DNA from 4 places in the Solibacillus sp. FSL W8-0474 genome. Region 2 is predicted to be linked to each of the others. Evidence: riboswitches for the same ligand, from Rfam matches in the RefSeq annotation. Region 2 holds a riboswitch; each other region holds the start of a gene.
The links. Region 2 has a riboswitch for thiamine pyrophosphate ahead of thiD (bifunctional hydroxymethylpyrimidine kinase/phosphomethylpyrimidine kinase). Riboswitches for the same ligand answer to the same signal wherever they lie in the genome.

Region 1 (8,178 bases), 770 kb from region 2:
AAAATCGGTGTAAATATTCAACCAAATCAATATTTGTATATCGCAGCTTCTATTGAATCAGCACCTTTTGTACAGGTCGTGACTAAAATCGCCTATGAGGCTGGAGCAAAGCAAGTATTTGTAGATTATACAGATGACCAAATTACGCGTACTCGTTACGAGTTAGCACCGGATGATTCTTTTGATTTCTTCCCTCCATGGAAAGTCCAGGAGCGTGAGTGGCTGGCTGAACAAGGTGCAGCATTTATGAGCATCGTTTCGCAAAGTCCTGATCTACTAGCTGGTATCGATTCAAAACGTATTGCTACTTTCCAAAAAGCAGCCGGAATCGCGTTAAATAAATACCGCCAGTACGTACAGTCAGATAAAATCAGCTGGACTGTCATTGCAGCTCCTTCTAAACAATGGGCTAAAAAAGTATTTTCAGATTTACCTGAAAATGAACAAGTGGAAGCATTATGGGAGGCTATTTTTAAAGCGACACGAGCTGACTTAGACAACCCTGTTCAAGCATGGGCAGAGCATAATGATAACTTACATGAAAAAGTAGATTACTTAAATAATAAAAACTATGCAAAGCTGCATTATACAGCGCCTGGAACGGATTTAACGATAGAGCTTCCTAAAGGTCATTTATGGTGCGGTGCAGGCAGTGTCAATGAAAAAGGCGAAGAATTCATGGCTAATATGCCAACTGAAGAAGTTTTTACAGTACCGCATAAAAATGGTGTAAACGGGTATGTATCTAGTACAAAACCACTTAGCTACGGTGGCAATATAATTGATAATTTTAAAATTACATTTGAAAAAGGGCGTATTATAAAAGTTGAAGCTGAACAAGGCGAAGAAGTTTTGAAAAACCTTGTAGCAACAGATGAAGGCTCTCATTATTTAGGGGAAGTGGCACTTGTACCTTTCCATTCACCTATCTCTGAATCGAATATTTTATTTTACAATACACTATTCGATGAAAATGCATCAAACCACTTAGCCATTGGCAGTGCTTATGCATTTTGTTTAGAAGGCGGGAAAACGATGTCACAGGAAGAATTAGAAAAACACGGATTAAATAACAGTATTACGCATGTTGATTTTATGATTGGTTCTGCGCAAATGAATATCGATGGCATTACTGAAGATGGTCAGGCAGAAGCTGTTTTCCGTGATGGAAACTGGGCATTCTAAATCTTCAAGATGTCGCCATATTTACAATTTATTCTGTAGTAAATGCATAAATTCCCCTACAATGTTCCAATTTATTAGGTTATAATTGGTTAATGATTCTTATTATTAAATAGAGAGGAGTTTTTATGATGTTTGATCACCGTCATCCGTTTTTGTCTGATTATTATACGTTAGTTTTAGGTTTCTCAGCAGTTATTCTCGTTCTTTTAGTAATGTTTATTATGTACTTACGAATCGGATTACAATCTCATGACTCTGTTATAGTAGATTCAAAGGCTAATGCATTCGCGCCAAACGAAAAATCACTAGATGGTCACCACCATCATTAATATTTTTCACAACCGTTCTATTTGAGCGGTTGTTTTTTATTGCTGAATTACTGCTTTAGTTCTCTTTATTTATTGGATTTTTAACTATAATTGTGCGCATTTATTTGAATTATCTAAATAATATTTTAAAATGAATACAGAAACGAAAGGGGTACGAATAAATGTCTGCATTACAAAATATTCTAGAGTTTAATGAAAAGTTTGTTGCTGAAAAGCAATATGAAGAATACGCAACAACGAAATTCCCTGATAAAAAGATTGTTGTTTTATCTTGTATGGATACGCGTTTAGTAGAATTATTACCAAAAGCAATGAACTTGCGCAACGGGGATGTAAAAGTTGTTAAAAGTGCTGGCGCAATCGTAAATCACCCATTTGGTGGCATTATGCGCAGTATATTAGTAGCCGTGTATGAATTACAGGCTGATGAAGTATATGTTATTGGTCATTATGATTGCGGTATGAGTGCCGTTGATTCAAATGTTATGATCGGTCATATGCTTGAACGTGGAGTAAAACAAGAAACGATAGATGTTATTAATTATGCACGCGTAGATTTAAAAGAATGGTTACGTGGTTTCGGCGATATTAAAACGAGTGTTTTAAAAAGCGTTGACTTAGTAAGAAAACATCCATTAATGCCTGCTGGTGTTCCTGTACACGGTCTTATTATTGATCCTGCAACTGGTAAATTAGATTTAGTAACTGATGGATCTGAAGAAGTAAAATAATAAGCTATAGCCTTACCCACAGGACTTTTTTGGGTAAGTGCTATAGCTTTTTTTATAATCATACAACTGTATAAAATCACCTATTTATATATTCTCGCTGTAATATTGCGTACATATAATGGTCAACCCATTTACCATTAATAAATAATAATTCTCGGAGTAAACCCTCTCTCGTAAATCCTGACTTCTCTAAAACGCGTATAGATCCCACATTTTGAGGAGCGACATATGCTTCAATACGATGAATATTTAAAGTTGAAAATGCGAACTCCATTACTAAACGTACCGCTTCGGTTACAATGCCTCTTCCTATAAATTTTTCATCCATAGAATATCCGATAAAACCGCTGGAGTATGGCAATCGTTTTATTGAATAGAGCGAAATATGACCAATCAGTCTACCTGTTTCATTATGGAAGATCCCAAACGAAAACTCTCTATTTGTTTGCAAAAGATGCATGCTTTCCATTATTTTCTTGTACTGTGTCTCTTCTGTATAAAATTCATCCCGATGTAACGGCTCGTATGTTGACCAATAAAATTTATTATCCACTAATAGCTTAGTCAATGCTCTTGCATCAGACAGTGTAAATGTACGCAATGAACATTGTTGCCCAATAAGTTGAACCATTGGACCCTCCTTCTTTCGAAATAGCTTGATTAAGCTTTTCATTTAACTCACCTACATTTCACAGCCAAACTTACTTATCTGTTTTTGATTTTTTCTTTTTTGGCTTTGGCTGTATTTCTATAAATTCAGGTTTTTCACTATCTGCCGCAAGTACCTTATGTTTTTCAAAAACATTGGTAAGCTGAAGACCTCGTTTAGTAATTTGTGTTTCGATTTGAGCAACCGCTTCTTTTAGCACTTGTACTCGAGCATAAAATTTATCGTTGCCAGGGATTAAACACCAAGGGGCATTTTCTGTATTTGTTTTAGCAAACATTTCATCTGCCGCTTCCATATATAAATGGAACTTTTCACGATTTCGCCAATCTTCATCTGTGAGTTTCCATGATTTATATGGGTCTGCCGCTCTTTCCATAAAGCGCTTCAATTGCTCATCCGCATCAATATGAACCCAGAACTTAACTATAATATAATCTTCATCCGTTAATTGCTTTTCAAAGTCATTTATTTCGTTATAAGCACGCTTCCATTCATGTTCTTTTGCAAAGCCTTCAATGCGTTCCACTAATACACGACCATACCAAGAACGGTCAAAGATGGCAATCTGGCCATGCTGAGGCAGCTTCCGCCAAAAACGGTGCATATAGTGATAACGCTTTTCGTGTGGCTGTGGCGCGGAAATTGGTGAAACGATTAAACCACGTGGATCAATGTGTTCTGTTAATCGCTTTATTGCGCCCCCTTTGCCTGCTGCATCCATGCCTTCAAATACGAAGATGAGACCGATTTTATTGTTGTATAAAAATTGCTGTATATTAAGCATTTCATACTGCAACTCTTTCAATTGCTTTTTGTAGAGCTTCTTATCCAATTTTAATGTCAGATCCAGATCGTTTAGGTTTTGCATTCAACGGCCCCCTCTATTGCGAATCATTATATATATTTTACTTGAAAGTGTTTAGAAATGGTAATTGTTGCTGTAATTTATTTGAATCGTTTGATTATTTTATGTTAATCTAATCTCCCTATAGAACAAAAGTAAAAAACGTGGCCGCATTATATGCTTCCACGTTTTTTAATTAGTCTTCTAATGTTGTTAAAATAATTGGTTTATCTTTCGTTACAATAATCGAATGTTCTATTTGTGCAACTAATGATTTATCCGGAGTAATAAATGTCCAACCATCTCCGGATTCAACAATATGCTCTGCCTTTGCAGAAATGAACGGCTCTACTGCTAAAACCATCCCTTCTTTCATAATTGTTGTATCCCAAGCATCATAATAGTTTAATACGTGGTTAGGCTCTTCATGCAATGATTTACCTAAACCATGACCTGTTAAGTTCATAATTACCGTTAGGCCGTGATCACGCGCTTCACGCTCAACTGCCTTACCAATTTGATTTAATTTTGAACCTGCTTTAATTTTTGTCATTGCACGTTCAAATGCAGATTTTGCTACAGCACAAAGTTTTTCCTTATCTTCATAGCCTTTTCCAACAACAAAGGAAATTCCTGTATCTGCAAAATATCCATTTAAAGAACCTGATACGTCGATATTGACGATATCTCCTTCTTGAATCACTTTATTACCTGGAATACCATGTGCCACTTCATGATTCACCGAAATGCAAGTATAGCCTGGGAAGTCATATTCACCTTTTGGGCCTGAAATAGCGCCAGCATCAGCAAACATACGTCCTGCAATTTCATCCAATTCTTTTGTCGTCACGCCAGGTACTGTCGCAGCTTTCATCGCTTCACGAATTTCAGCACAAATACGTCCTATTTTTTTAAACGCTTGGATTTCTTCTTGAGTTGTAACAATCATGTGTAACTTCCTTCCTCTTAAACAATGTCTACCCTTAACTATAACATACTTAAAATCGGTTGTAAGTGTTCATTGTTTTTTTAAATGATGTGTTTAAATACAGGAATTATGTGCAAAAATGATATATAGATTAATGTACATTTATAATAAAAAACAAACTAGATTTGAAGTGTGGAAATCCGCACTGCAAACCTAGTTCTATTATAATAATTTAATTTATTGTACTTTTTGCAATAAACGTGGTGCAGAAGTGAATAACAGAACGGCAATAATAGCTGTAATAATTGTTGCTGGCAGCATGTAGGAACCGTTGTAGAGAATTGAATATGTCCATACATTATCGTCGCCTGCAAATTCCTTAAAGAAGACAACTCCGGCAAGTAAGTGGCAAACGAATCGTAAAGCTCCACCTAATAACGTACCTATTATAATATAGAGTGCCATCTTTGTTTTATGGAGTGACTGTGTTGCTTGCAATAAAGGCTTTCTTATAACTGCGGCTAAACCTACTACAGTAAAAGCAAGACCATAATCCAGAATTGCCTGAAGCCAGTGGACGATATACGCTCCAAACATCATTTGCATTATTCCAATTAGTAGGCCAGTTGCAAGACCTGCTGTTAGCCCCCAACGAATTGCCATTAAAATAATAGGAACCATTACAAAGCTGATCGATCCACCTTGTGCCCACATTTTAAATGATATTTGATCCAACACCAGTCCGACGGCAGCGAAAATCGCTATTTCCACCATCATAAGTAATCTTTTTTTGTCCATAACAATGCTCCTTTCTTTTTTCCGATGTAACAGAAGTGAAGAAGGAATAGAAATTCATCTGCAAAAATAAAAAACGATAATCAGGACAAAAGCCTGACTATCGTTTGAACAGTCGGTTTCTATCCACATCCCTACGCAAGTGCTAACTTACAGGTTCAAAGAGTCAGTGCAGTTACGTGCACAATCTCAGCCGACTTACTCGGCTCCCCTTGTGGTACATCTAAATAATTATTGTTTGAACAAACTTATTGTATCGAATAATTTTCCAACTTTCAACAGCCGATTTTTTTGAAACTAAATTCCAGACAGATGCGTATACAAACAAAGGAGTGAATGAAATGAATCAATCAAAAGGTTTGAGTGCTTTAAGCTATTTAAGCTTTTATTTTGCACCGTCTATCTTGCCGTTTATTATATATATAGTTTCAAAAGATGATTTTGTAAGGGCGCACTCCAAAAAGGCTTTTATTACACAGTTTATCCCGATTGCTTTTGGTATTTTGTATATTATTTACTTTTTCGTTTCACTTTTTTTAACGCATGAAACGTTGACTATGCAAGATTTCTTTGTCAGTTCACATTTTATTGCCATTGTAGTTTTAGTTATTATGGTTTCAATAGTAGGGATTTGGAATTTAGTGAAAGCTATTAAAGTTCTACGTTAATGTTTATGAAAGCTTCATAATTGGGTATATTTCTTATACGAAATGATATTCGTTAAGGAGTGAACACTTATGAAAATTAACAAACTTGTTAAAACAGCAATTAAGTATGGTCCAATACTTTATCCAATTATAAAGAAAATGATGGATAAAAAATCTACTCCACAACCCGCAACTGCTACACGCCGAGCAACAAAACGCTAACGTAAAAAGACATTTCACCCTGTCATTCGAGTGAAATGTCTTTTTTTGATAACATTTATTTAATAATAATTTCCGTTTTACTATAGCCTTCTTTTAGCTTTTGTACTTGTAAAATAGCCGGCATAGCTGCTTTAAGTTCGGCAACATGTGAAATTACCCCAATTAGTCGTCCTGTCTGCTGTAGGTCGATTAATATATCTATAGCCCGGCGCAACGCCTCTTCATCCAATGTACCGAAGCCTTCATCGATGAACATCGTATCAATATGCACACTGCCTTGAACACTTTGGATAACATCTGCCATTCCTAAAGCTAATGAAAGTGATGCATTGAACTTCTCACCGCCGGACAATGTTTTTACATCGCGTGTTTGCCCTGTATTACTATCATATACATCAATACTTAACCCGCTTTGAGCATTTCCTTCCTTGCGACCCGTTGACTTTAAAAAGTATTGACCATTTGATAAAACTCGAAGTCTCTCGTTTGCAGCATGTGTTACTTTTTCTAAATAACCTATTTGCGCGAATCGCTCAAAAGAAATTTTCGCTTCATTCTGTCCACGAATTAAATCATAAACATGTTCAACTTGCATTAATTTTTCTTTATAATCTTCTATTTGTCGAGCTGACTTTTCAAGCTTTTCTAAAGTTTCCCCACACTGCAATGTGTAAGAATGAACTAACTTCATTTCTGAATATTGTGCTTCTACTTGCTCTGTAAGAAGCGTAATTTGTTGCTCAAAAGCTTTTAAGTCCACCAATTCTTTTCCTTCTAGCATTTGATGTTCTTCTGCAATTTGCACTGTTAAAGTATGAAAACTTTGCTTATAGTTATCTAAAGTTTCCTGAATTTGCTGTTGAACATGCAATGGAAGCAGTGCTTGCTTATATGCTTCTAAATGGAAGCCTTCTTGTATGAGTATAGACTCAAATGAAGCTTGCGCTATTTTATTTTCCTGTTGTTTGTCTGTTAAATTATTCATTGCATGTTGATAATTAACTTCACAAGACTTTTCTTCTAATTGGATATTTTGCAATGCTTCCAACGCTTTTTGTATTGTATTTTTCAAATGATGATACTTTTGCTGAAGGCTTGTCAATGCTTCTGTAACTTGTTGAACCGTAGAAAATTGCGGCAGTAAAGACTTTTCACTTTGCTCAAGCTTTCCCTTCTCTTGTGCATATTGTTGATCAATTTCCGATACATATTGCTGCCCTTTTTCAATCCGACCTTGAAGCACTTCTTTGTTTTCCAATAGCTGTTCCAACTTTTTCTTTTCTTTTACTAGTTGCGCTTGTTGCTGTTTTTGCATCGATAATTGATTCGTCAATATAGATAGTTGCTGCTCGTATTCGTCAAGAGATGAAGGGTCAATTTTCAGCTGTTGAAGTATCATCTGTTTTTCATTTAATGCCGCTTGTTCTACCTCCAATTTCGAACTTATTTGATAAAAGTTCTGCAGTGCATTGTCACTTTCACGGCGTAATACGGTCAATTCATTATCGTCGACATCCATTGCTTCACTGCTATGGATCGCTGGATGCTCTGTGCTTCCGCATACAGGACACGCTTCCCCATGTTGAAGAGATGTAGCGAGAAATGCAGCATGATTACTGCGTATCTGTTGTTCCAACTTCTTTAATTTATCCTGGGAATGATTTGCAATTTGTTGTTTTTCAGCCAGTGTTTTCGTTAATGCCACTACGTTAGATTGGAGCTTTAAAGTTTCTTTCGCAAGCTCAATTTTCTTAGTCATCATTGCATGTGCTTCAAACGTTTCCTGGTACGAAGCCACTTTTTGTTCCAGGTCATTTATAATTGTAC
Region 2 (8,178 bases):
TTTTTACCGCTTCTACAGAATCATCTACCGTTACTTTTCCTTCTAAATTTGCTTTATCCCATTTTAAAATTTGTGGAGGGACAATGCCTGTTACACCAATTTTAATCATCGTACTTTTTCCTGTAGAATCAAGTACTTCTTTTTCAATCATGACATACGGTTCATACATTATTTTCTTAGTTAAAGCATTTCGTACATTCGCATTAACATACGGGAATGGTGCATCATCTGTTACTTCATCAATAAATTCTAAACCGTAATTAAATTCATGATTGCCATAAGTCGCTGCATCATAATCTAGCGCAATCATTGATGCAATAGAAGGATGGACTTCTCCTTCTTTTAATTTTTTCACGGATTGAATGTAAGAGCCAAGAGGCGTTCCTTGAATGGCATCTCCATTATCAAATAATACCGTATTCGGGTTTTCCTCACGGGCTTTTTCGATGAGCAGCGCAGTTTTTGCCAAGCCTAAACTATTCGTTGGCGCATCTTTATAATAATCATAGTTCATAATATTAGTATGAATATCCGTCGTACCTAAAATGCGCAATGCCACGGTCGTATTTGCTTCAACTGGGTTATATTCCGCTAAAAACCGCTGCAGAATCTTTTGCATTTGCATTTTCGTGACAAACTCATTCGGTTTGATCGTCCCGTCTTCATAGCCTGTTAATAAGCCTAACTCTACTGCCTTTGCCATCTCTTGACGATTCCCAGATCCAATTTTATTCGCATCTTTAAATTGATTTAATACATTTTCGGAATATTGTTTTTCATCCTGTATACCCCTAGCTGCAATAAGGAAGGCATGTGTGCGTGTCAATTTTTCATTTGGTGCAAATTGTGTCGGTGTTTTACCTTTAATTAACTTTAGTTCCACAGCCTTTTCAATATATGGCTTCAGTGAATCGGGTACGTCCTTAAATTTAACGGATTGTCCAGAACCTACTTCTACCCCTAATGCATCAATGACTGCCTTCACAAAATCTCCGCGTGTCATTTCTTCATTGTTGGAAGTAGATGCCGCTGATACCCCAGCCATTCCACTAGTTAAAAGTGTTAATGTAAGGGCCGAAGCAGAAAGTTTTTTCCACATTTTTTTCACTCCTATTATCTAAATTGTTCAACAAGTCCATCATACTAAATTGCCAGAATAGTAGAAAAGAGCAAATTGATACATTACTATATCTAGGCAAGTAGTACTTTTTGAGAGTTAAAAAAATGCCACAAGCTATTCACTTCAAGAAACGGGTACAATTTACTCAATAAATTAATTAAATTACTTGCACATCGAAAATTCCTCGGTGCTCCTGGTAGGCAAAATGGTTTGTAGGACCAAATCCATGACCAATATTCAGTGGGTAACGAATTGCTAATTGGACAAACTTTTTTGCTTCAATGATCGCTGTTTTTAATGGCTTCCCCTTCGCAATTTCTGCAGTAATTGCTGCTGAAAATGTACATCCTGTTCCATGTGTATGAATTGTTTTCAGTCTTTCTGTTTTCATTTTAAAAGGCTTTTCCCCTCGAATAAACACCGTGTCAATCGCATGCTTACCCGCTAAATGACCACCTTTTATCACTACACATTGCATACCTAAATTTAATAAATATTCCCCTGCAAGCTCTATTTCCTCCTCGGTTTTGATCGTTAGCCCGGTCAATACTTCTGCTTCGGGTATATTCGGTGTACAAACCGTAGCAACCGGAAGTAGTTTTTCCTTTAAAGCTATTGTTGCTTGCTCTTTCAGTAAGCTAGCACCGCCTTTTGCAATCATTACTGGATCTACAATAAGTGGTATTTCTTTAGATTCCAATACCGAGACAATTGTTTCTACGATCTCTGCATTAAACAGCATACCTGTTTTAACAGCTTTTAAATCAAAATCATCGATTACTGCATTTAATTGATCCTTTACAAAATCAGCAGTAGCAGGATAGATTCCATGCACCCCTTTTGTATTTTGAGCCGTTAAAGCTGTAATCACTGATGTACCGAATACTCGAAGCTCTTGAAAGGTTTTTAAATCAGCTTGGATGCCAGCCCCGCCCCCACTATCGGATCCTGCTATAGTACATGCAATCATTTTTACCACTCCTAATAAAAATATTATTAAGTGACACTGCAAAAGAAAGACCCCACGTAAAATACGCGGGGTCTTAGTAAGTACATATGTATAATTGTACTTTGCTCCCTACGTCCGTATTAACGGTCAGGTTCTAAGGGTCAGGTTTTAACCTTCTCAACACAAATGTGTCCCCCTGCAAATGCATTTAATTACGTCGAGTGTATCAGAATAAAATTTACATAGCAAGTAAATGGTAAATTTTCAGATTCATAATATACTTTCTAATGCGAAGTACAATTGTAAATTGCCACATCACTTATAAAAACTCAGATGAGCTATAAGCATTTCATCTGAGTTTTTATTTATTCCTATTTTATTTCTTAACGACATTAAAGTTTGAACCGATAAGTTGCCAGTTTTGGGGGAAAGGTAAACCAAGTTTCCAGTAACCGACACCCCGTAAATTCAGTCTTTTTACTAGATTAAATTTTGCCTGAATGGAACGTGCATCTTCAAACCATACAATATGTGAACGTCCTTGCTCATCATAATAGTTAAAGTAAGGTGCCTGTGCGGTATAGTCATATTGAATGGCTGCATTATAACGTTTGGCTATTTCAATTGCACGCTGTGGACTTAATGCTTCTGCATATTCTCCCCCTTGCACAAAAGGTAACGTCCAATCATACCCATACAAATTTTGCCCAAGTAAAATTTTATTTGCCGGAATTTCCGTTAAAGCATATTGAACTACTTGTTCAACTTGAGGGAGCGGGGAGACAGCCAGAGGAGGTCCTGCTGAATACCCCCACTCATATGTCATTAGCATAACAAAATCTACTATTTCCCCATGAGCTCTATAATCATGACCGACCGTCCATTCACCTGGCTGATTCGCACTCGATTTTGGCGCCAGTGCTGTGGAAACTGTATAACCTTCAGCATGCATACGCTCTACCGCGCTTCTCAAGAAATTATTATAGGCTTCCCTTTGGTCACCTGGTATTCTCTCAAAATCAAAATGGATATCCGAAACATTCCCAATTCTTTTTGCTTCTGCAATAATATTGTCAAAAAGTAAGTTTTGTACTGCTTTACTTTGAAAAATATCACGTGCTAGCTCACTACTGAACTGATAATCTTCTAAATTCGTTATCGCCATTGCAATACTCGCATTATTTTCTGCCGCCAAACTAGGTAATGGTTCAATTACTGGTGCCTTTAATGAACCATCCCGTCCTGCTTCATAGCTGAATAGGGCTAAATACGTTAAATAGGGACTCGTTTCACGAACTTGATTTACTAGTAGCTCACTTACTTCGTCGCCTCTTGGTTCAACATAAGCAAAAATTTCAGCAGATGTTTTCGCAGCGGGTGGAATATATAAACGTGTTCCTATCATTAATAACGCGTTAGGAGATAAACCATTTACTTGTGCAAGTGTCAAATAATTCACGTTAAAACGTTGTCCTATTGACCATAAGCTATCCCCTGGTTGAACAATATAATATTGACCATTTACTGGAACCACAAGCGCTTGCCCTACAACTAAGCGATTAGGCTCAGGAATTTGATTGGCATCTACAATATTCTGTATCGTCGTTCCATAAGCTTGCGCAATTCCCCATAGCGATTCTCCTGGCTGTACAACATGAATTTGAATTGTCGGTCCTCCTTTTTCTATATACTAATTTATGAACTTAATGCTCTATTAATGCGAGAGAAAAAGTCATAAATGAATAAGAGCACTTTTTGAAATAATTTTTATACAAAACTAATTAAGATATGCGCAACGTAGCAAACTTTTTCATACTATAAATGTGAGGTGAAAAAATGCCAAGAGTTAAGTACCGCGATGCAGATGTCGATTTGATGGCAAGAATGATGCGAGCTGAGGCTGAAGGTGAAGGCAAGCAAGGGATGTTATATGTTGGGAATGTAATTGTAAATCGAGTTGTTGCGGATTGTTTAGACTTTAGAGACGTCAGAACAGTAGAGCAGGTTATTTTTCAAGTTCAGGGAAATAACTATTCTTTTGAAGCAGTTCAAAAAGGAAATATGTTTTATCAGCGCGCAAGACCTACTGAACAACGTTTGGCAAGGCAAACATTAGATTTTTGGAGAGACCATCCAGCAAAATATGCCCTCTGGTATTTTAATCCTTCAGGGGAATGTCCTCCTACATGGTATGGGCAACCATTTACAGGGCAATTTAAACAACATTGTTTTTACGAGCCTGTAGCCGGAACATGTGAAAGTGTATATATGGGATAGTTTTACCTTTCTCCATATTATTAAAGAGCCTTTAATTAAGGCTCTTTTTTATTTGAAAAGAAAATCAAGATTAACTATTTTTTGTTGGACTGCTGATTTTTGTCATGATTTGTTTTATTGTTTTTATTTTTTAGTTTGGAATCAAATTCTTCTGCAAATTCAGCTACATTGTCTTCTGGATTTCGATCATGACTTGTTTTGTTATGATGCAGTTCTTTATAAGTAGCAAAAGGATTATGTGTTCTTTCATTCAATGTCTTTTTGTTGTTTTTGCTCATTTTCTCCACCTCCTACTGATTTAATGTGCTCAGTATTGGGGGTTTTATGCCTTTTTCCATCTTCGTTTACTTCCTTACTTTTTGTGATAAAAAACTGATCTCATGCCATATTAAGAAGGAATCCAATCGAAAGGAGAATACGAAATGGGCAGAGACGACAGCACAAGCAAAGGAACTAATAAGAGGTCGTTACCTCAAACACCTAAGAATGAAAAAATTGCTCCAAACAAAATGAGAGAAGAAATCGCAAATGAATTAAATGAACTACATCGCCTTGTAGAAAAGGGTAAAAGTAACGCTGCAAAAAATTATAAGTAAAAAGTAAAAGGACCTTCACAACAGAATACTACTGTTGGTGAAGGCCTGATTTACTTCTTAACAAAGGTTAGAACTGTTTAGCTTTCGCATTAATTCTCAATATTTGGTTTTGCAGAGTAACCTCTGTTTGACCATTAACCTGAGATTTCTGATGCTTATTTCTTGTCCAGTTTTGGTGGATTTTTTGAGATTTCGGATCTAATGCACCCTTTTTGCTCATTCGTTCCGCCTCCCTATGTTTAAAGTGAAATCCAAATTAGTATGGTACGAATTACTTCATTTATTCTTAAAGCAAAGTCCTTTTTGAATTCATTTACTGGCAATTTTTTTGACGGATGGATTACTCGTCAGGATCAATACTAACAGTGAAAACAGTCCCGAAGACGGAAAGGATGAGGAACAGTGGCTAAAAAAAGTTCAGGCACACCTAGCTGGAAACAAAATCACCCGATTAGTTTACTATCCAACTCAGTTGAAAGAACAGAGCGAGCAGTAAAACAGGCAATGTCCCACCCAGAAGAATTTGCAGTAGAACATGCATTCAATTCATTGGAGCGTACCGAAAATGCACTTGCCAATGCAGAACAAAAACAGGAACATATGGATATTGTTGAGCAAAATAAATCCAAACTAGATGAACTAAAGCAAAACATCCTGGAAATTGATGAAAACTTAAATTCATAAAAGTATCCCCCCGTTCCATCACAAGTGGTAACGGGGGGATTTCATTTACATATAAAGTGCACTTAAGAAAATCCCTAATGCTTCTTCATAAATTTCACCAAACTGGCTGATTGGTAAAGGGTTCGTTCCAAGACCTAGTTCTACTGTAAAACCTGGGCGACGCCAGTCTTGAATAAACCAATCTTTATAACCAGCATAGCTTTCGATTGTCTGTATCGGCTCATATCCACTAACCCTGGCAAACTCGTTGACAAGCTGTTCTGTTTCAGGAGGCTCCAATCCCATGAATCCCCAAAAAATAACTTGCCCTTGTGTATGAAAAGCCAACACACGAGCAAAATCCCGTTCAACCGTTAGCTCGGCCATTGCAATGGACTCTGGTTGAGATAGCGGACTTTCCCCACCATAATCGCGTGGACCTGGTGTTTTCGGATTTCTTTCTCTTTCCAGTTCCCATTCAGCAGGAAACTGGTCATTCAAATCAACCCCATTAATGTTTGCTTTCCAACCAGAGAAATCTGTACTCCCCCCATTCCATTCGATTAAATTATTGTGGATTGTTGCATCTTCCGGAGGTCCGTTCAGTACTAAATCCACTCCATCCGGATTTACCATTGGCACGATATTTAAACTTGTTTGATTATATAATGGCAATGTATAAAGCCCTCTTATGGAACCATTATTCGTAAGCGACAATAGGTAATCATTTAGAAACGTCATGACAATCGCTGTTGTAATCCACTCATTCGCATGAAATGATGCATTATAATGAACACGTTTCTGCCCTTTTCCAATTGTGAGTCCTGGAATTTCTTTTTCTAATACAGAATTTCCAATCGGCTCATTTACTAGGAATGGATAGATTGCCTGCAATGTACGAATATCCTGTACCATCGTGCTGTAATCATAATTTTGTTTACCATTTACAACACGCCATGTTATACGAATAGGTAATAATAATTGAGTACCTACTTGAATCGCATATGGATTGATTCCTGGATTGAGCAGAAAAATTGCATCCATCGGCAAATTAATTCTTTGTGCAATCGACCAAATGCTATCTCCCCGTTGAATAGTATATGGATTTGTTACATAGCCGGGAATCTGGACAGGTTGGTTCGGGATTAGCGCCTGTGCATTTAAATTACGATTTGAATCAATAATTAGCTGATACGGAAGATTAAAAACTTGGCTATAATACCAAAAAGAATCACCCGGTCTAACAAAAACCTCCACAAAGCTCCTCCCTCTATAAAATAATCAATAGAAAAGTATATGAATGTGGGGAATGATTATTAACACGGTTCGAGAAAATGGTTTATTACCTTCAATCGCTTTCTGTATCCCCTAATATTTCCCTATATAGTGAAATTGAGAGCAGCATTATGTTATAGTAGAATCTACTAAATTTTTATTGTATGGAGGTTCATCATGGAGACGAAAAGAATATCGCTGCATCGTGCACTATCTGAGTTAAAAATGCTTGGTGAACGGATCCAATCGGCTACGTACCGCGTAGTGCTGGCTCGAGCAAACCGAAAAAGCAACGAAAAAATTGAAGGCATGTCAATTGATGAATACAAAAAAGAAATGCAAGGTTCGTATGACAAAGTCACTAGTCTTATTCAATACCGCAATAAACTAAAAGCACTCGTTGTTGAATCAAATGCTAAAACAATCGTTAAAATTGGAGCAAATGAAATGACAGTGGCTGAAGCAATTGAACGTAAACAATCAATTGCATATGAGAAGGATTTACTGAATCATCTACGCCGCCAATATTTTGAAGCAATCGACGAAGTAACAGCTGCGAATGAGGCCCTTCCAGAAAAGCTTGAAAATTACCTTATTAATATTTTGGGCAGCAAGGAAAAGCAATCATCCTCAGACGAAGTGAAGCTTCATACTGATACTTTTATGAAGCGCAATGAATATGAATTGATCGACCCGATGCAAGTAAAGAAAACCATTGACGAGCTTGCAGCGAAAATCGAGGAATTTGAGTCAGAAGTAGACGCTGTATTATCAGAATCAAATGCCACAACATTTATTGAGATCTAACTAATAATTTGCATAGCGTAGCGAAAACAGTAAACGGATCGGCGCTCGTGCTTTGACTGTGTGCGAGTTGAAACAACCAAACAGTCACTCAACCTACAATTAATAGATGAATTTTTAATAGAAAAGTTCAAAGTATAAAGGTCAAAGCTGAAATATCAAAATTCAAAGCTCTTAACTTTTAAAGCTCAATGTTCAAATGATAAAGCTCATTCAAATCCTGGAGTATGGTTTAGGTATGCCGATTCATGACCGTCTGTGGCTCCACCAGGCAGCTATTGTTGTGCACAAATAAGCCGAATTCGCTTTCTTAGCGAATTCGGCTTTTGTTTTACTTACCCTTTTACCGGTGCTCATTTTTCCGTCCGAATAATTATGGATAACAAAAAAGAAGCAGTCAATTGCAACTGCCTCCCTCAAAATTTAATAGGACAATCTCATTTTCATCATACCAGTACTTTTCTGCTCTATCTATGTATGATAAAAAATCTTCG
Region 3 (8,178 bases), 890 kb from region 2:
GTCGGGCTGCTTGGAGTTGCATACTCTTTTTCTTCTATTCTGCCTGCCTCAAATCCTAATCTGCCAGCATCTATCGCGAGCTTCATTGCCTCAGCCATTTTTACAGGATCCTTTGCACCAGCTACAGCTGTATTCAGTAATACCGCATCTGCCCCTAACTCCATCGCATAGGCAGCATCTTTAGGCGAGCCAATCCCTGCATCTACAATAACCGGTATAGTTGATTGCTCTATAATAAACTTTAAATTTATTGGATTAATAATCCCTTTGCCTGAGCCGATTGGTGAGGCGCCTGGCATAATCGCATGAACACCCAATCTTTCAAGTCGTTTTGCTAGAACGACGTCATCCGATGTATACGGTAAAACGATAAATCCATCTTCTAAAAGCATTTCTGACGCCTTTAAAGTTTCAAGGGGATCCGGTAGCAATGTATGCCAGTCTCCAATGACCTCGACTTTAATCATGTCACACAATCCGGATGCCCTAGCAAGTTTAGCAATACGTACTGCTTCCTCTGCAGTTTTTGCCCCTGCTGTATTCGGCAATAGCGTATATTTCGTCAAATCGAGCTGCTCCAAAAAGTTAGGCTGCTCTTCTGAAAAAATATTCATTCTTCTTACGGCAAACGTTAAAATTTCTGCCTGGGATATTTCTACTGCTTTTTTCTGCACCTCAAACGACGGATATTTCCCTGTCCCTAACAGCAGTCTGGATTGAAACGTGCGATCTGCGATTTTTAACATATTTCATCCTCCTCCAACAAAATGAACAATCTCTACCACATCACCTTTTGATAAGCGCGTCGTTTCATAGCTTTCTTTCATGACAATTTCCTGATTCACTTCTACGACAACAATTCGATTTTCTAAGCCATAATATTTCAGTAATTGCTGAACATTTTCAAAAAGCTCGAGTTGCTTTCTACCATTCACTGTAATAGACACCGCTTACTCATCTCCTGTTAGGTCGATTGATCTGAAAAGCCTCGACCCATTCTTTTTTCACAGTCCTATTTAATATAAAGCTCGCAATCATCTCACCAGTTGCTGGTGCTAATAAAACCCCGTTTCTATAATGTCCTGTTGCAAATAATATCGATTCATCATGTGGATGAAAGCCTATAAATGGTTTTTGATCGAATGTTTGTGGACGCAATCCCGACCATGCAGCATTCATCTTCATCTGACCAATTCCAGGAAAGAGTTCCTTCGCTTTTTGAATCAATGTTTCCATGCCATCTAGACTTACGTGTTCTGACCAATCATTTTCCTCCATAGTAGCTCCAATAACTAGCTCCCCATTATTTCTAGGAACGATATAGTATTTATCATGAAAAATAGTGTGTTTTAAAAAAGTGCTTCTTCCTTCCACAGCAATACATTCCCCTTTGACCGGTGTTATTTGCTGCTCTACACCTAGCTGCTGAAAAAATGGATTACTCCAAACACCCGCAGCAATAACAACCCGTTTTGCTTTGAACATTCCTAGTGTTGTATCTATTTGAAAAGTATCCAGCTGCTTTTGAACCTTTAACACCTTTGTATGCTCAAAAATGGATGCACCGTAAACTTGTGCCCCTTTAAGAAAAGCCTGGCATACACGATACGGCATTACACTAATATCCTCTTCAATATAGGCAGCCCCTATTATATACGGGGAAACATCGGGTTCTAGATTTCTTACTTCATTTGCCTCAAGCCATTTCACAGTGGGCAGTGTGAGTATTGCCCTTAATGCTTTCTTGTCACGTTCAGAAAAGGCCAGCTTTAAAATCCCTCCCTTTTTGCAGCCAATGTCAATGCCACTTAGACCGTATAGTTCATCCTTTAACTCCGTATAGAGCGCCTGACTGTATCTCGCAAAAGTGAAGAAGTCCTTTCCATCGCCCTCATATTCCGAATGTGCTCCAAGCATACCCGCCGCTGCACTTGTCGCTTTTAGTCCAATTCGACTTTCCTCAAGCACGGCCACCTCAACTTGATTCTTTGCTAAATAATAAGCAATTGCACTTCCAATAATTCCTCCGCCAATTACGACTACGTCATAGCTTGTTTGCATCTTTAATGGCCTCCCTGTATTGGTTCGCTGCTGCAAACGGATGCGTTGCCGAAAAAATCCCGGACATAACCGCAATCCCATCTGCATTTACATCATGGAGTGCCAGGACTCGATCTACATGAATTCCCCCAATCGTGAAGACGGGAATTTTTAAGTTCTTTTTCATTTCATTGATAGGTGAAAGACCGTTTGGAACCTTTCCTTTTTTGCTGTTTGTTTCAAAGCAATGTCCATAAAGAACATAATCAGCCCCTTGCCGCTCTGCCTCCATTGCGCCTGTATAATCATGAACCGATTTCCCTATATTGAGATGCTGAAATTTCTCTTTCACCTGTTGTACAGAAAACCCTATTTCGGGTAAATGTACTGTGGGAATATCGCTATACAAGGCCATATCCACAAGACTATTTATGATTATTTTCTCTTTTGGAACCTCTCCTGCATCCAAATATTCAAGTAGAGTTATCACTTCTTTTATTGTTTTTGTCTTTTCACGTATTTGTATATAATCCACACTTTGCTGTATCTGAATAATTTTTTGCGCTAATGCTAAAATCGGCTGACAATCATCTGTTACTGCCATTAACTTCATACAACTATGCCCTTATAAAATCGTAGCATGCTCATTCATATACACTTCCTGTTGCCAATCCTGACAAGTCCAGGACATTTCCCAAAACTGCCATTCATAATAGCAACTGCGCTTGAAATGGGCTGTCAATTCACGTTCATCATTTCCTGGCATCTGTGCAAAACGATTCATCATCGCCTTTTGCTTTTCAATGGTCTCTTCCATCTCAGCTGAAGCATATAAATCAATCCACTGTTGATACAACTTAACACCCGGTGTTGCTTTTCTTAATGCGGCCCCGATTTCCTGATATAACCACGGACAAGGTAGTATCGCAGCGTATGCGTCGGCAATCGACCCTGTATAAAATGCTTGATACATATGACTAACATAATTGTACGCTGCAGGTGCTGGTTGGAAATTTCTGATTTCTTCAGGTGTAACGTGCAACTCTTTGAAAGTCGAACGGTGTAGTTCTAACTCTGCTTCCCGTATAAAGTTCGCGGTTTCCAGGAAATAAGCTACATCTTCATCTTCATTAACTTTTGCCGCCAGCATTGCAAGTAGTTTCATATAATGCTTTAAATAATAGGCGTCCTGCAGCATATAAAATTTAAACTTTTCCAGCTCCAATGTTCCATCAGCAATACCTTGTACAAATGGATGCTTCAAACTGGCCTCCCAATAATATTCCGTTTGCTTTCTTACTTCTTTACAAAAATCCATCCTATTTCCTCCTTGGAGGCGTAAGCAAAAAAGGCACCTCTACAAAAAGTAGAGATGCCTAAAAAAGTGCATATGTACGCACTTATTGCTCCCTACGCCAGTATTAACTGTCAGGTTCTAAGGGTCAGGTTTTAACCTTCTCAACACAATTGTGTCCCCCCGCAATTAAAAAATTTGCAAAAGAAAAGCTCTCCAAAAAGATGGAGAGCGCCACGTACGATTATTAGCTTGTACATTTTGCTCCCTACGCCCGTGTTAACGGAACAGGTTCTAAGGGTCAGGTTTTACCTTCTCAACACTTACGTGTCCCCCTGCAAATTCATTTAATTACTACTAGTCTACTGATAATTCTGAATAAATGCAACGGTAATTTAAATTTTTTCCTACTGCCTACCATTTTCTCGCTTCATTCGCTACGTAAAGTCCGACAGTTTTATTTTGCTTCCAAACATTGTTCCAGCGTTTTAGTGGCACCGAGGCTTCACCGGCATATGGTGCAATTTCAACCGTCATCGCAGGTCGGTCTTTAACTTTTGTGAAGTAGTCCTCAGAAGCTGCGATTGGTTCGTTTTTTGTTGTTACGGGCATCATTTTATAGCCTGTAATTGAGGAAACTCCCTTTACTAGCTTTTTAGTACGAGCAAATTCGGTCTTCGCTCGACTCCAATATATAATTTGACCGGAAGAATGATAGGATACATAGGCTAAATGATTGCCGCGATCAATCAGTCTTTTCATTGCAAGTGCTTCAGGCTCTGTATTCGGCGCCTTACCTTTATATTCTTTAAACGAAGGCTTTGTCATTTTTATTAATTGCCAGTTCACATTGAATTGACGATTTAAATCGACACCATTTATATTTGCTTTCCAACGATTAAAATTGGAGCTCCCATTCATCGCTCTTAACTTGGCCATAGGTGTTTTCACTTTTCCACCTTGTGAAAGTGTTACACCATCTGGGTTAACCATTGGTACAAACACAATACTTACCTCACTTAATATCGTTTTTACATCATATTTTTCTATCTTCGTACCATTCAAGTAAGCCTTTAAATATGTATCAATCATTTCCATCAGCACATTGGTCGTCATATGTTCCCGACCATGGAAAGCTGCATCGAATAAAACTTCCTTTTTACCAGTTCCGAGCTTTATGGAATAGAGAGAACGCCCTTCAACTGATTGTCCGATTTCCTGTAAATTCGTAATTGAAGGATACATTTGTGATATTAGCTTTAACTTTGAGGCTACCTCATCAAATGTTAAAACTTTCGAACCGTCGACTAATTGGTCATAGTGGACATCGGTTAAAGTAAGAAAAGTGGTTTTAGACGAATTTTTTACGATACCTTGCTTACCATGTATCCCGGTTAATAAAAGCTTCTCACCTTTTGCTACTTTTTTTATAACAGCCCCATTTTTATCTTTCAATTCTATATTCTTTTTTGCAATCACTTGTACCGGATATTTTCCAAGGTCAACCTTTTCTGTAGCAGCATTTGTAGTCATTGGATTAATAATGGCTGCTGCAAAAAATATTAAACTAAAAAGCAATATTTTTCCCATGAAATTCCTCCCACTTAGGTGTATAAAACTTAACTTCTATACCCTTAACTGTACAATAAAAAACGGCCTGTAAGAATATTATTCCTACAGGCCGCCCATATTAATTGTCTTTTACATCTTTACGATTTTTCTTCAGCATTCTTGATAATACTTCATATACAATCGGAACGATGATTAAAGTTAGTACTGTTGATGATAATAAACCACCAATTACTGTTACGGCTAAGTCCTGAGATATTAGTCCGCCACCAGCACCACCGAATGCCATTGGTAACATCGCACCAATTGTTGCAATCGCGGTCATTAAAATTGGTCGTAAACGTGTTGCCCCGGCTTCCAATATTGCTTCACGCATATTCATACCTTCATGTTCCATACGGATAATACGGTCTACAAGTACGATTGCGTTCGTGACAACGATACCGATTAACATCAGTAGTCCCATCATAACTGATACAGAAATCGTTTGACCTGTCGCGAATAATCCAATCCAAGAACCGATTACAGTAAATGGTAATGAGAATAAAATCGCAAATGGTGCCAAACCTTCACCAAATGTAACAACTAAGATGAAGTATACAATTGCAATCGCTGCAATCATCGCTACACCTAACTGAGTGAATGTTTCAGTCATATCAGCTGCAACACCACCTACACCAGTCGTAACACCTTTAGGTAGCTCTAAATCAGCAATTTTTTCATCCGCTGCAGATGTTGCTTTTGAAATATCTTTGTCAGTAATTGTTGCAGATACTGTCGCAAAGTATTCACCTTTTTGACGAGATAAAGAATTTAAAGTCGTACCTTCTTCAAGCTCTACAATGTCTCCGATAGTCATCGATTGACCTGTTGCAGTTTGAATTGGTGTTTCCAATAATTCATCAATGTCAGCAGCTGCAGATCTAGCTTCACGCTGTACAACAACATTAATGTCACTGCCATCACTTTCAACAGTTGTTAACACTTCTTTTGCTGTATTTGTTTGTAAAGCCATTAAAATTTGTCCAGTAGTTAAACCGTATTGTAATACGTTTTGCTGATCTACTTTTATGACATTTTCTACATAAGGCTCAGAAGCATTTGATTCAACTTCATCCAGACCGTCGATATTCACTAATACTTCTTCCACTTGAGCTACAGCTTCGTTTAACTTATCTAAGTCTTCACTGTATAATGTATAGCTCACTTCATTCGATGACATACCCATCGCGAAGTTTTGAGTTTTCCATTCACCTGATTGGCCAACGTTGAAGATATAGTCTTCTACTTCTTTTTTCGCTCCAGGGAAATCATCCATATCCGGATCGAAAATCGCGTAGATTAAACCACCGCCAGCACCGCCGCCAGTCAGCATTGAAGCTGCATCTGTTGAAGGTTCAGTATTCACCGATAATTGTAAAATATCGATATCTTCTCGTTTCATTAATTCCTGTTCAACTTCTTCAATGTTCGCTAATGTATCTTCCATTAACTCACCTGTTTTAGGTGTGTATGTTAAATACATTACCTTCTCTTCTTGAGAACCCATGAAGCTGAATCCGATTAAAGGCGTTAATGCTAATGAACCTACTAACATTACAATCGCAATGATAGAAGTAATCCATTTGTGATTTAAACATTTTTCTAAGAAGCCACGATAAGTTAATGCTAATTTACCAACCTCTTTATGTTGACTTTCAGATTTTTCACCGTAAATTTTCTTACGGAATAATGTGTGAGAAAGTGCCGGTACAATTGTAACCGCAACGATTAATGAAGCGATTAATGCAAATGACATTGTAAGAGCGAATGGTACGAATAATTCTCCAACCATACCACCTACAAATACTAATGGCGCGAATACCGCAATTGTTACTAATGTTGAAGACATAATTGGCTTAAACATTTCAATCGTTGCTTCACGAATTAATGCACGGCCTTGTAATTTTTCTTCTTTTAAGTGCATACGACGGTATATGTTTTCCACTACAACAATCGAGTCATCAATTACACGACCGATTGCAACGGTAATGGCACCTAACGTCATAATATTTAATGTAATATCCATCCAGTGCAATAGCATTAATGCCATAAATACTGAAACTGGAATCGAAATAATCGAAATGATTGTTGATTTAAAGTCACGTAGGAATAATAGGATAATTAAAATCGCAATTAATCCCCCGAATACTGCCTTTTCAACCATTGTGAAAACAGAGTCTTCAATTGGCTTACCTTGGTCTAAAGAAATATCGATTTGAAGACCGGAAATTAACTCCTGCTCTTCTTCAATTAAATCTTTTACTGCATTTACAACTGTTACTGTATTTGCATCCTGACCTTTAATAACTTGAATGGCAATAGCATTTGAACCATTTGTACGAGAAACCGATTGAACTTTACCAACCTTTTCAATCTCAGCAATATCGCCTAGCTTCACAAACGGTACTGGATTTGTTTCAGATGGTGTAACAGGGATTAACATTTCTTTTAAATCTTCCACTGTTTTGAACTTACCATCAACTGCAACAGCCTGCTCGCCTTCTTCAAATTTATATAAACCTAAAGAAACAGCTAAGTCGCTTGCTTGAACCATTTGCTTAACAGAATCTTCTGTTAGGCCTAATTCATTCATTTTTGCTTCATCATATGTGAAGGCTACCTCTTCCAAATGTTGACCAGTAACCGTAGCTGATGCTACACCGTCAATTTTGTTTAACTTTGGAAGGATAATTTGTTCTACCGTAGAAGTTAATTCGACAATATCCTCTTCTGAACTACTTAATGATAACGCAATAACCGGCATCATATTCATACTGATTGCCATAATAGAAGGCTCTTGAGCACCTTCTGGAAGTGCAATATCATCTAAAGCAGCCTCTAATTGACGTTTCTTTTCATCCATATCTACGCCATATTCATATTCCACTTGAACTTGTGAAACATTTGAACTCGATGTAGAGTATACAGCCTTAACATCCTCTAAACTTTCAACTGCCTTTTCATAAGGAATTGAAAGATCATCCATTACTTGCTCTGGTGTTGCACCAGGATAAACACCCATAACGATTAAGAACGGGATCGATATGTCTGGAATCGATTCCATTTTCATACGTGTAGATGAATAAATACCTGAGAACACGATTATGATTGTTAGTAACCATACGGCAAGCTTATTTTTCAATACGAAATTTACTAAGCCTTTCACGGTTCCACCTTACCTTTCTTGACTATATGTAACCACCATTCTATAATAATGACTAGCCGGTCACGTG
Region 4 (8,178 bases), 830 kb from region 2:
ATACAATTGTCCCAACAGCTTCAATCCAGTTCCCTGCAATAGTAGTAATATTTGATTCATTGGAGTTGTTATTCCATCTAATGCCCTTCGAAGTATTCCGCTTCCTACTTTTGTTGCGGAACATCAATTTATCCCATTTATCCAAAGAGATCTTTTGTTTTTTAGCGTTGTTTTGGTTGTTAGAATTACTATGGTTTATCATTTTTATCCACCTACTGTTCATTAGTAAGGTAAGCTATAACAAATTACGAGATAGTAACTTTTTATGCCGATATGGAGGTTGTACATTCCTACCGACTAAACCTAGATATTGCAGTATATGTATTTTTAAATAGAATAATTGGACCTGGATTGACCAATTATTTCGTTGATTAATATTATAAAAATCCGAGAAATCATCCTCGGATTTTCAGGTCATTTATAATAATTACATTTCACGGCAATTCAGGATCGGTGGGTATAGGATACTTTACCTCTGAATAATTTTTCATTAGCAATTCTGTTTTAATCAATTGTCCCGTTACTTTGTCGATTGTCTTTCGCCAAATCTCATTTTGACGATAGTTTTTCCCGTCTTTTTTTAAAAATTGATGGTTTCTTTCCTCAATATGGTAAGTGTAAGGCATTTCTTCATTCGCAAAAATTGCTCCTTTTAAAAGTTTATCTGTTACCCAAACTTTTATTTGAAAAGGTTTAGTTGTCGGATTATAAATGCGTAAATCTACATAATTGTAAAAAACACTTGCACCACTCCCAAATGGAAGCGTTCTTCCCGAATCAGGAAATGGGTCGAAACTATGATGATGCCTTTCTTTAATAATTAGAGGTGTATGTAGCGTCATCCAATACAGTAAATTAGCAAGCTGACAAATCCCCCCTCCAACACCTGTCTTCACTTCTCCCATTGAGAGCTGCATTCCTTCAATGTAGCCTTTTGCTTTTGTCGTTTTCCCTACTAAATGCCAAAACGAGAAGGTTTCTCCAGGCTTAATAATTACACCATCGATTGCACTCGTAGCAATTTTCAAATTAATTATTTTATTCTCCTGTAAGTTAGGATCACTGTCTCCTAATTTCCTTCTTAGCAATGATTGGTGTTTTTTACATGTAAAAGGGAATGTAGTTATCAACTCTTTATACGTTGCAAATCGCTTTCTTTCTATTAGATTTTCGATAGACCGAAAAAGCCTTTTCTGTTCAATTCGTAAATAATAGAAGATTGGATTAAGTTCGGATAATCTCAATATTTTATTCCTCCTTTAAACTAGAAATTTTTATTAATTCTATGTAGTTAAAACGCTTACTCATTACACGAAGCGCTTTATTTCTCTTTGTAATTATTCAACAGAACTGTTTTTATTCCTTTTAAAAAGAACTTGCTCCCTAACAGAAGGATATATCTGGAAAAGAGCAAAACCCCATTACCTACTCTTGAGGTAATGGGGTTTCAATTTAAAAGTTTTAATTAACAGACTTATAATTATTCCAGGCGTTCACTAAATTTGTTGCTGCTTGCTTTGGATTTTCAGCCTCCGTTACAGCTGAAACGACAAAGAAACCGTCTACACCAGTTTTTGCTAAGGTAGGAATATCCGCGAGTTTTACACCCCCGCCTACGACTACGGGAATCGAACTAAGCTCAGCAACTTTCGTAATATCAGCAATACTTCTCGTAATCACTTTTCCGTCTTCCCCAATTCCGCAATCAGGTTTTGTTGAGGTCTCATGCAACGGTCCTACGCCAAAATAATCAAGTTGAGAGACATCCTCTGTTTTAATATAGTCAAATAATTGATCAGCTCGAGCAGATAAACCGATAATGAGGTCTTCCCCTAAATATTCGCGACAAACGCTCACTGGGATATCTGTTTGTCCTACATGAATGCCATCTACTTTAATCCCTTGTGATCTAGCCGCTAAAACAACATCAAGACGGTCATTTACTAGGAGTGCAACCTCATCGGATTTTCCAGCTTCTTCAATGACCTCTGCTGCTTGACGTGTTAATTGAATCAATTCTCTTGCAGAAGCAACTTTGGAACGTATTTGGATGCAAGTAAAGCCCGCACTTACTGCCTCTTTAATAATCGTTGCGACTGGACGGCCTTTTGTATTTTCAGGACCTATAACTAAATAGGCTGAAATATCAAGCTTTTTGATATTACCCATATTACCCTCCTAAAATATCATTTATTTTATCTATTTTTGTATTGATCGTATTCGTATATCCCGGACGGATATCAGCTTTTAACACCACTTCTGTTCGAATTCCTTTTTCTGCAAGTATAAAAGTCGCTTCTTTTACTACTTTCATCACTTCATCCCATTCTCCCTCAATTTCTGTAAACATTGATGTAGTTCGACTCGGTAACCCCGAATCTCGAATGACTTTCACAACCTCGGCGATTTCCTGTCCCAATTCATTCCCTACACCAAAAGGCGCAATTGCTACTGCTACTAATGTATTCATAAATTAATCTCCTCCAAATCAAATGAGTTGTTTGCAATTTCTTCTGCTGTTGCTTTATATAATTCATCCAAAAACTGCGCTTGGAAACTTCCTGGACCATCTACTTTTAACTCAGCGCGTTTTCCAGCTACATTGTATACTGCACTAGCAGTAATGGCTGCAATAAACGGAGTAGTTGCTGTTGCATACACAGCGGCAACTCCACCTAACGAGCAGCCTGCCCCCGTAATTCTCTCCATAAAATGAGAGCCCCCATAAGAGATAGCTATAATAGAGCCGTCTGTTATTAAATCCGTTTCTCCTGATACAGCAACCGCACCACCCGTCCACTTTGCAAGAGCAATCGCTGCTCTTTTAGCCTCGTGTACAGAATCTGTAGCATCCACACCTCGTACCCTTGATTCCTCTGCTCCTCCATCTAATGCCCATAAACCTGCCAATGCTATAATTTCTGATGCATTTCCTCTAATAATGGTCGGTTTAAATGCCTTAAATTCCTGTAGTAGCTCTGTCCTTAGTGAACCAATGCCTACAGCGACAGGGTCCAACACCCATGGTTTTCCTGTTTCATGCAATACCTTTGCTACATGAGGTAATGTCTCTTGATAAATAGGTAATAGCGTACCCACATTTATATAGGTTGCTCCCCCCGCTTTAGCCATAAATTCTGCTTCATCCGGTAAATACACCATAGCGGCAGAACCTCCAACAGCAAGCTGTGCATTTGCAACGAAATTAATCGTGACAGTGTTTGTAATGGAACCTGCCATCGGATTCGCCTTTTTTACTGTTTCTACAGCCTGGATAATTTCATTTTGTATCTCCTGCTTAGTAGCCATTTCCATCACCTTTCTATAATCATTCTTCATATGAACGAATAGATTCACAAGACGGGTCTTACAGGTAGAAATTCACTTAGCATAAAAAACAAAAAAGTGCTCTCCCTAAATAAATGGGAAAGCACAATTCAAATTATTGCTTATAAATATAATGAATCGCTTCCCTACGCCAGTTTTAACTGACAGGTTCAAAGAGTCAGGTTTTAACCTTCTCAACTCAAAAGAGTCCCCCCGCAATATATGCTATTTTGTTTGTTCCTCCATACTATCAACAGGTATGTCGAATGTCAAATTCATACATTTACGTGCCTCTATACCAACGTTATAAAGGTTCAATAATACATCGAATTAAAGTATGAATTGCATATTATTTGGAAAAAATAAAACAATAAACTTATTACATCATTTGAACAGGAGTTAAGAAAATGGTCCAATCTTCAAATGAAAAAAACAATAGTCGCCAATATCTCGATGGCCAATTAGATGAAAATATTGCAGTAATAAAAAAAATACTTGGAAATTCTGCAGATCTTATTATCCGAAAAAGCAGAATTGGCCGGTTGAACCATCCTTTTGCTTTAATTTATATAAAAGGGCTTATAAACGAGGATTTATTAAATAAAAATATATTAAAAATTCTTGAATTAAACAGAAAACATATTCACTCGAATTTGTTTGATCATGTCTATGAAGAAATAATTGCCATTGCTGAGATCAACAGATCAAAGGAAATGAAGCAGGTAATTAAAACGCTTTTAGCCGGCGATACAGTTTTCTTACTGGAAGGTGTAAGTGAAGCCGCACTTATCGGAACGAGCGGAATGGAATATCGTGCCCTTGAGGAGCCGCAATCTGAATCCGTTATTCGAGGGTCCAGAGTAGGGTTTATAGAGAATTTTAAAATTAACCTCTCGCTCATTCGCCAGGAAATCAAAGACCCCAATCTTCGAGTCGATATGATGGAAGTTGGCACACATTCCAACCAGAAAATTGCCATTTGTTATATTGATGGGATTGTAAGAGAAGACCTTTTACAGGAAGTTTTGCGTCGCGTTAAAACAATTGATATTGATTTCGCACCGGATTCTGGATTTATTGAACAGTGGATTGAAGATAATCTTCTGTCACCCTTTCCACAAATTTTAGATACAGAAAGACCGGATAGGGTGGCTTTCAATATATTGAGAGGTAAAATAGCCATTATTGTTGAAGGGTCACCCTTTGCTCTCTTAATGCCTATCACTTTCGGGGATTCATTAAAGTCAATAGAAGACTATAACCAACGTTGGTTAATAAGTTCATTACTACGATTATTGCGCTTATTCTCTTTCTACATGACTATATTTTTACCAGCCCTATATGTTGCATTAATTTCATACCATCCAGAATTAATTCCGGCTCAGCTATTATTTACGATAACTGCCGCTAGGGAAGGGATTCCATTTCCGTCCTTAATTGAAGCTTTAATCCTCGTCTTTTTTTATGAAGTATTGCAGGAGGCTGGAACAAGACTCCCCTATAAAATCAGTCAGACAATTGGGATTGTAGGCGGTATAGTTATTGGTCAACTTGCCGTTATGGCGGGGATTGTAACTCCCATCATGGTTATAGTTATTTCTCTAACAGCCATTTGTGCATTCACAATACCCAATTACAGCTTTGCGATTGGCTTGCGAATAGTTCGTCTCGCTACTATATTTGCTGCCGCAATTTTAGGACTATACGGAATTATTTTAGTGTTTATTATGATTTATGTTCATCTTGCCAACTTAAAAAGTATTGGTATTCCATATACACAATCATTTTCTCCAGGCAACTTATGGACCCTTGAAAATATTGTCGTAAGGGCTCCGATTACAGTATTGTCAAAACGCTCATTTCAGCCATTCCTGAAATCGAATAGGAAAAAGAAAGACGGAGGATCAGTGAAGTAATGAAACTTTATAAAAACAATGAATCGATTCAAGATAAAGACATTATGTTTGCTGTTGCTTCGAATACGATTAGTATTACAATTCTATTTTTGCCTCGGTATATAACCGAACATACTGTATCATCGGATGGCTGGATAGCAATTTTATTTGGAGGGTTGATCGCGCTTCTTTTAGGATGGATTTTAGCAAAAATAGCGGTATCCTTCCCAAATGAACCCTTTTTCTCTTTTGCCTCCTATTTAGTATCAAAGCCAGTGGCAGTCATACTATGCTTTATTTTTGTTTTTCAATATATTATTATCTCTTCGTTTCAAATGAGGGAAATGGCTACCTTGTCTCAGGAGTACTTTTTTGATCGTACCCCATTGGAAGTTGTCTGTTTAGCGTTTATCCTTGTCGTTATATATGCAGTATCTGGCTCGAGGGTGGCCATTTTCAAATTAAACATTCTCTTTTTCCCTTTTGTTGTCGGCGGGTTAATTTTATTAATTATTGCTCCGATGTGGGCTATTAAGCTTGAAAATTTACTTCCTGTGTTTCAAACCGATTTTAAAGGACTTCAGTCTGGAACAATATCCAGTTTGAACGCATTTCTAGGATTTGGTATTGTAATATTTTATATTTCTCTTATAAAAAAACCTGAAAAAGCAGCTAAAATGACTGTTTTAGGCATTTTATTTCCATTTACCTTTTATATCATTATTTTTATTATTTGTGTTGGCGTCTTTGGGAATGCAACGGTCAAAAATCTTTATTACCCTGTATTCGAGCTTTCAAAAATAATATCGATTCCAGGAATTTTCTTCGAACGCTTTGATTCGATTTTATTTATCATCTGGACAATTATTGTATTTACAACCTGCTTAATGGCATTTGATATTGCAGTAATGCTCATTAACCAGCTAATTCCTAAATTAGCCAAACAAACGGTTATTTTTATTTTGTCACCCATCATTTTCTTTTTAGCCATGATACCTAAAAACTTTATTCAAATTAATAACATTGCAAAATATATGGCTTATTTAGAGATAATTTATATGGTATTCGTCATATTTCTACTAGGAACTATGCTATTAATAAGAGGTAGGAGAACCCATGATCCCTTATAAAAAACTAATATTTTTAATTTGCTGTCTCCCACTTACAGCCGGTTGCTGGGATAATCTTGAAGTAGAAGATCGTAGTTTTGTAACAGGGATTGCGATAGACCTAGCTAATAATAAACCAGCTCCCTCAGAAGAAAGTGTGGCTGCTAGGGATTCACAAGGTCAACAGAAGCAAAACTCACAGCAGCAAAATAATAAACCTTCATCAGGGCAAGAACGCATAAAACAAAATCAAAATGAATCTTCATTACAAACCGATGAAAGAGTTTTAAATTATGAAAAAGATGAGGATTACGAACAAAATGAAAATAATAAATTCAAATTAACACAACAGCTTTTAAATCCTTCTACCTTTAGCTCACAACAAAACACTAACAATTCAAACGCCACTTCATTTCGTAACCTATCACAAACTGGAGACACCATTATTGAAATGAACCGCGATATGATAAAACAGGCTGGAAGTAGGACAAACGTGACACATTTAAATATTGTCCTCTTTTCGGAAGCCCTTGCAAAAGAAGAGTATTTATTTGCTGATCTGATGGATATTTTCCTTCGAGAAAAGGAAATGTTACGGAGCGTTAAAATCGCCATTACGGAGGAGCAATCAAGCGATTATTTATCAATTCTCCCTGAAAACGAGAAAGTACCAAGTAAATATTTATCCAAAGTTTTGGAAAATAAGTCGACCTTAGATATTGCCCAACCTTTAACTGTGGGAAATGTTCAATCCTATTTGTTAATGAATCGAAGTTTTATTATTCCTTTTATTAGTCAGGTAAATTCAACGACAGTTAATTATGATGGAGTTTCGGTATACAGCGGTATTAAGAATAAAGTTGTTGGTAATTTAATTGGAGATGAAGCAAAAGGAGTAAATTTTATTCAATCCAAAAATCAGACAGGGACGATTAACACAAAACTTGATGATCACGATGTCACCTTCGAAATCTTAAACATCCAAAGTAAAATATCCCTGAAAGATAAGAAAATGCCATTAAAATTCAATATTAAAATCGACGTTGCTAGCGGAGTTGCTGAACAGTATGGCCAACTTGATGTTATGAAGGAAGAAAATTACGAAAAGCTAAAAAATACTTTAGAAAAAGAAATTAAAGAAATAACGGAACATACCATCTCTATTTTACAGAATCAGTTATATACAGACGTTATCGGATTAAACACTTATTTATATGAAAAGCATTATCCGCTTTGGAAATCCATTAAAGAGGAATGGGAAGAGGGTCAGCATTATTTCATGAAGAGTGATATACAAGTTGATGTCAACGCAACTATCGAAAAGCCAGGCAACATTATAAAATCACACTAAAGGTGGAATTTTTTTGTGGAATAGTCTTATGGAACATTTTACTGATATACCTACTATGCTTTGTACCTTCCTGTCATTCTTTATTCCATATACAGTTTCCAAAATATATAACAATTTTTCCCACCATACAAATCCTCCTTGGAAGAACGAAGAAAATTAGCATGCTCGTATCCTTTACAATACGAAAAACCATGAGTAGAATAAAGTTAGTTTTAGAATAATACTTGATTTATTTTTGGTGAAAAAGCACGATCCAGTTTGAGGATATCGATTTCTTTATTTCGCTATAATAAATCAATCTTATTTAAAGGAGCAAAAAAAATGCAAACAATTACAGGAAAAGTGGCATTAATCACCGGAGCAGGGCGTGGAATTGGAAAAGCAACAGCAATCGCTTTTGCTAAAGAAGGAATTCACGTAGGTCTTGTCGGACGTTCACTTGAAAATTTACAGCAAGTGGCAGAGGAACTTAAACAATATGACGTTAAGGTAGCTA

Region 1: it holds a riboswitch for thiamine pyrophosphate, as region 2 does, so the genes downstream of both, thiT (energy-coupled thiamine transporter ThiT) here and thiD (bifunctional hydroxymethylpyrimidine kinase/phosphomethylpyrimidine kinase) in region 2, are expected to answer to the same signal.
Region 3: it holds a riboswitch for thiamine pyrophosphate, as region 2 does, so the genes downstream of both, tenA (thiaminase II) here and thiD (bifunctional hydroxymethylpyrimidine kinase/phosphomethylpyrimidine kinase) in region 2, are expected to answer to the same signal.
Region 4: it holds a riboswitch for thiamine pyrophosphate, as region 2 does, so the genes downstream of both, thiM (hydroxyethylthiazole kinase) here and thiD (bifunctional hydroxymethylpyrimidine kinase/phosphomethylpyrimidine kinase) in region 2, are expected to answer to the same signal.

What each region holds. Positions count from the first base shown of each region.
Region 1 covers NZ_JBBOQJ010000001.1:3,474,687-3,482,864, forward strand. The annotation lists gene NYE67_RS17695 (aminopeptidase) at 1-1,185, shown strand, start outside; gene NYE67_RS17700 (hypothetical protein) at 1,311-1,514, shown strand; gene NYE67_RS17705 (beta-class carbonic anhydrase) at 1,676-2,245, shown strand; gene NYE67_RS17710 (GNAT family N-acetyltransferase) at 2,322-2,876, opposite strand; gene NYE67_RS17715 (polyphosphate kinase 2 family protein) at 2,947-3,783, opposite strand; gene map (type I methionyl aminopeptidase) at 3,956-4,708, opposite strand; gene thiT (energy-coupled thiamine transporter ThiT) at 4,925-5,485, opposite strand; TPP riboswitch at 5,597-5,705, opposite strand; gene NYE67_RS17730 (DUF4870 domain-containing protein) at 5,824-6,150, shown strand; gene NYE67_RS17735 (hypothetical protein) at 6,220-6,351, shown strand; gene NYE67_RS17740 (SMC family ATPase) at 6,407-8,178, opposite strand, start outside.
Region 2 covers NZ_JBBOQJ010000001.1:2,708,567-2,716,744, forward strand. The annotation lists gene NYE67_RS13645 (bifunctional 2',3'-cyclic-nucleotide 2'-phosphodiesterase/3'-nucleotidase) at 1-1,099, opposite strand, end outside; gene thiD (bifunctional hydroxymethylpyrimidine kinase/phosphomethylpyrimidine kinase) at 1,278-2,090, opposite strand; TPP riboswitch at 2,179-2,277, opposite strand; gene NYE67_RS13655 (glycoside hydrolase family 18 protein) at 2,446-3,735, opposite strand; gene NYE67_RS13660 (cell wall hydrolase) at 3,906-4,346, shown strand; gene NYE67_RS13665 (hypothetical protein) at 4,421-4,624, opposite strand; gene NYE67_RS13670 (hypothetical protein) at 4,769-4,942, shown strand; gene NYE67_RS13675 (YpzG family protein) at 5,010-5,162, opposite strand; gene NYE67_RS13680 (hypothetical protein) at 5,345-5,626, shown strand; gene NYE67_RS13685 (M14 family metallopeptidase) at 5,672-6,862, opposite strand; gene NYE67_RS13690 (hypothetical protein) at 7,058-7,687, shown strand; gene NYE67_RS13695 (hypothetical protein) at 8,082-8,178, opposite strand, start outside.
Region 3 covers NZ_JBBOQJ010000001.1:1,822,665-1,830,842, reverse strand. The annotation lists gene NYE67_RS08950 (thiazole synthase) at 1-746, opposite strand, end outside; gene thiS (sulfur carrier protein ThiS) at 750-947, opposite strand; gene thiO (glycine oxidase ThiO) at 955-2,061, opposite strand; gene NYE67_RS08935 (thiamine phosphate synthase) at 2,045-2,653, opposite strand; gene tenA (thiaminase II) at 2,666-3,358, opposite strand; TPP riboswitch at 3,431-3,529, opposite strand; TPP riboswitch at 3,583-3,681, opposite strand; gene NYE67_RS08925 (M14 family zinc carboxypeptidase) at 3,749-4,924, opposite strand; gene NYE67_RS08920 (efflux RND transporter permease subunit) at 5,025-8,111, opposite strand.
Region 4 covers NZ_JBBOQJ010000001.1:3,535,865-3,544,042, forward strand. The annotation lists gene NYE67_RS17975 (DUF6944 family repetitive protein) at 1-202, opposite strand, end outside; gene NYE67_RS17980 (VanW family protein) at 435-1,244, opposite strand; gene NYE67_RS17985 (thiamine phosphate synthase) at 1,462-2,169, opposite strand; gene NYE67_RS17990 (MTH1187 family thiamine-binding protein) at 2,171-2,470, opposite strand; gene thiM (hydroxyethylthiazole kinase) at 2,467-3,309, opposite strand; TPP riboswitch at 3,453-3,552, opposite strand; gene NYE67_RS18000 (spore germination protein) at 3,735-5,243, shown strand; gene NYE67_RS18005 (GerAB/ArcD/ProY family transporter) at 5,243-6,352, shown strand; gene NYE67_RS18010 (Ger(x)C family spore germination protein) at 6,339-7,682, shown strand; gene NYE67_RS18015 (3-ketoacyl-ACP reductase) at 8,004-8,178, shown strand, end outside.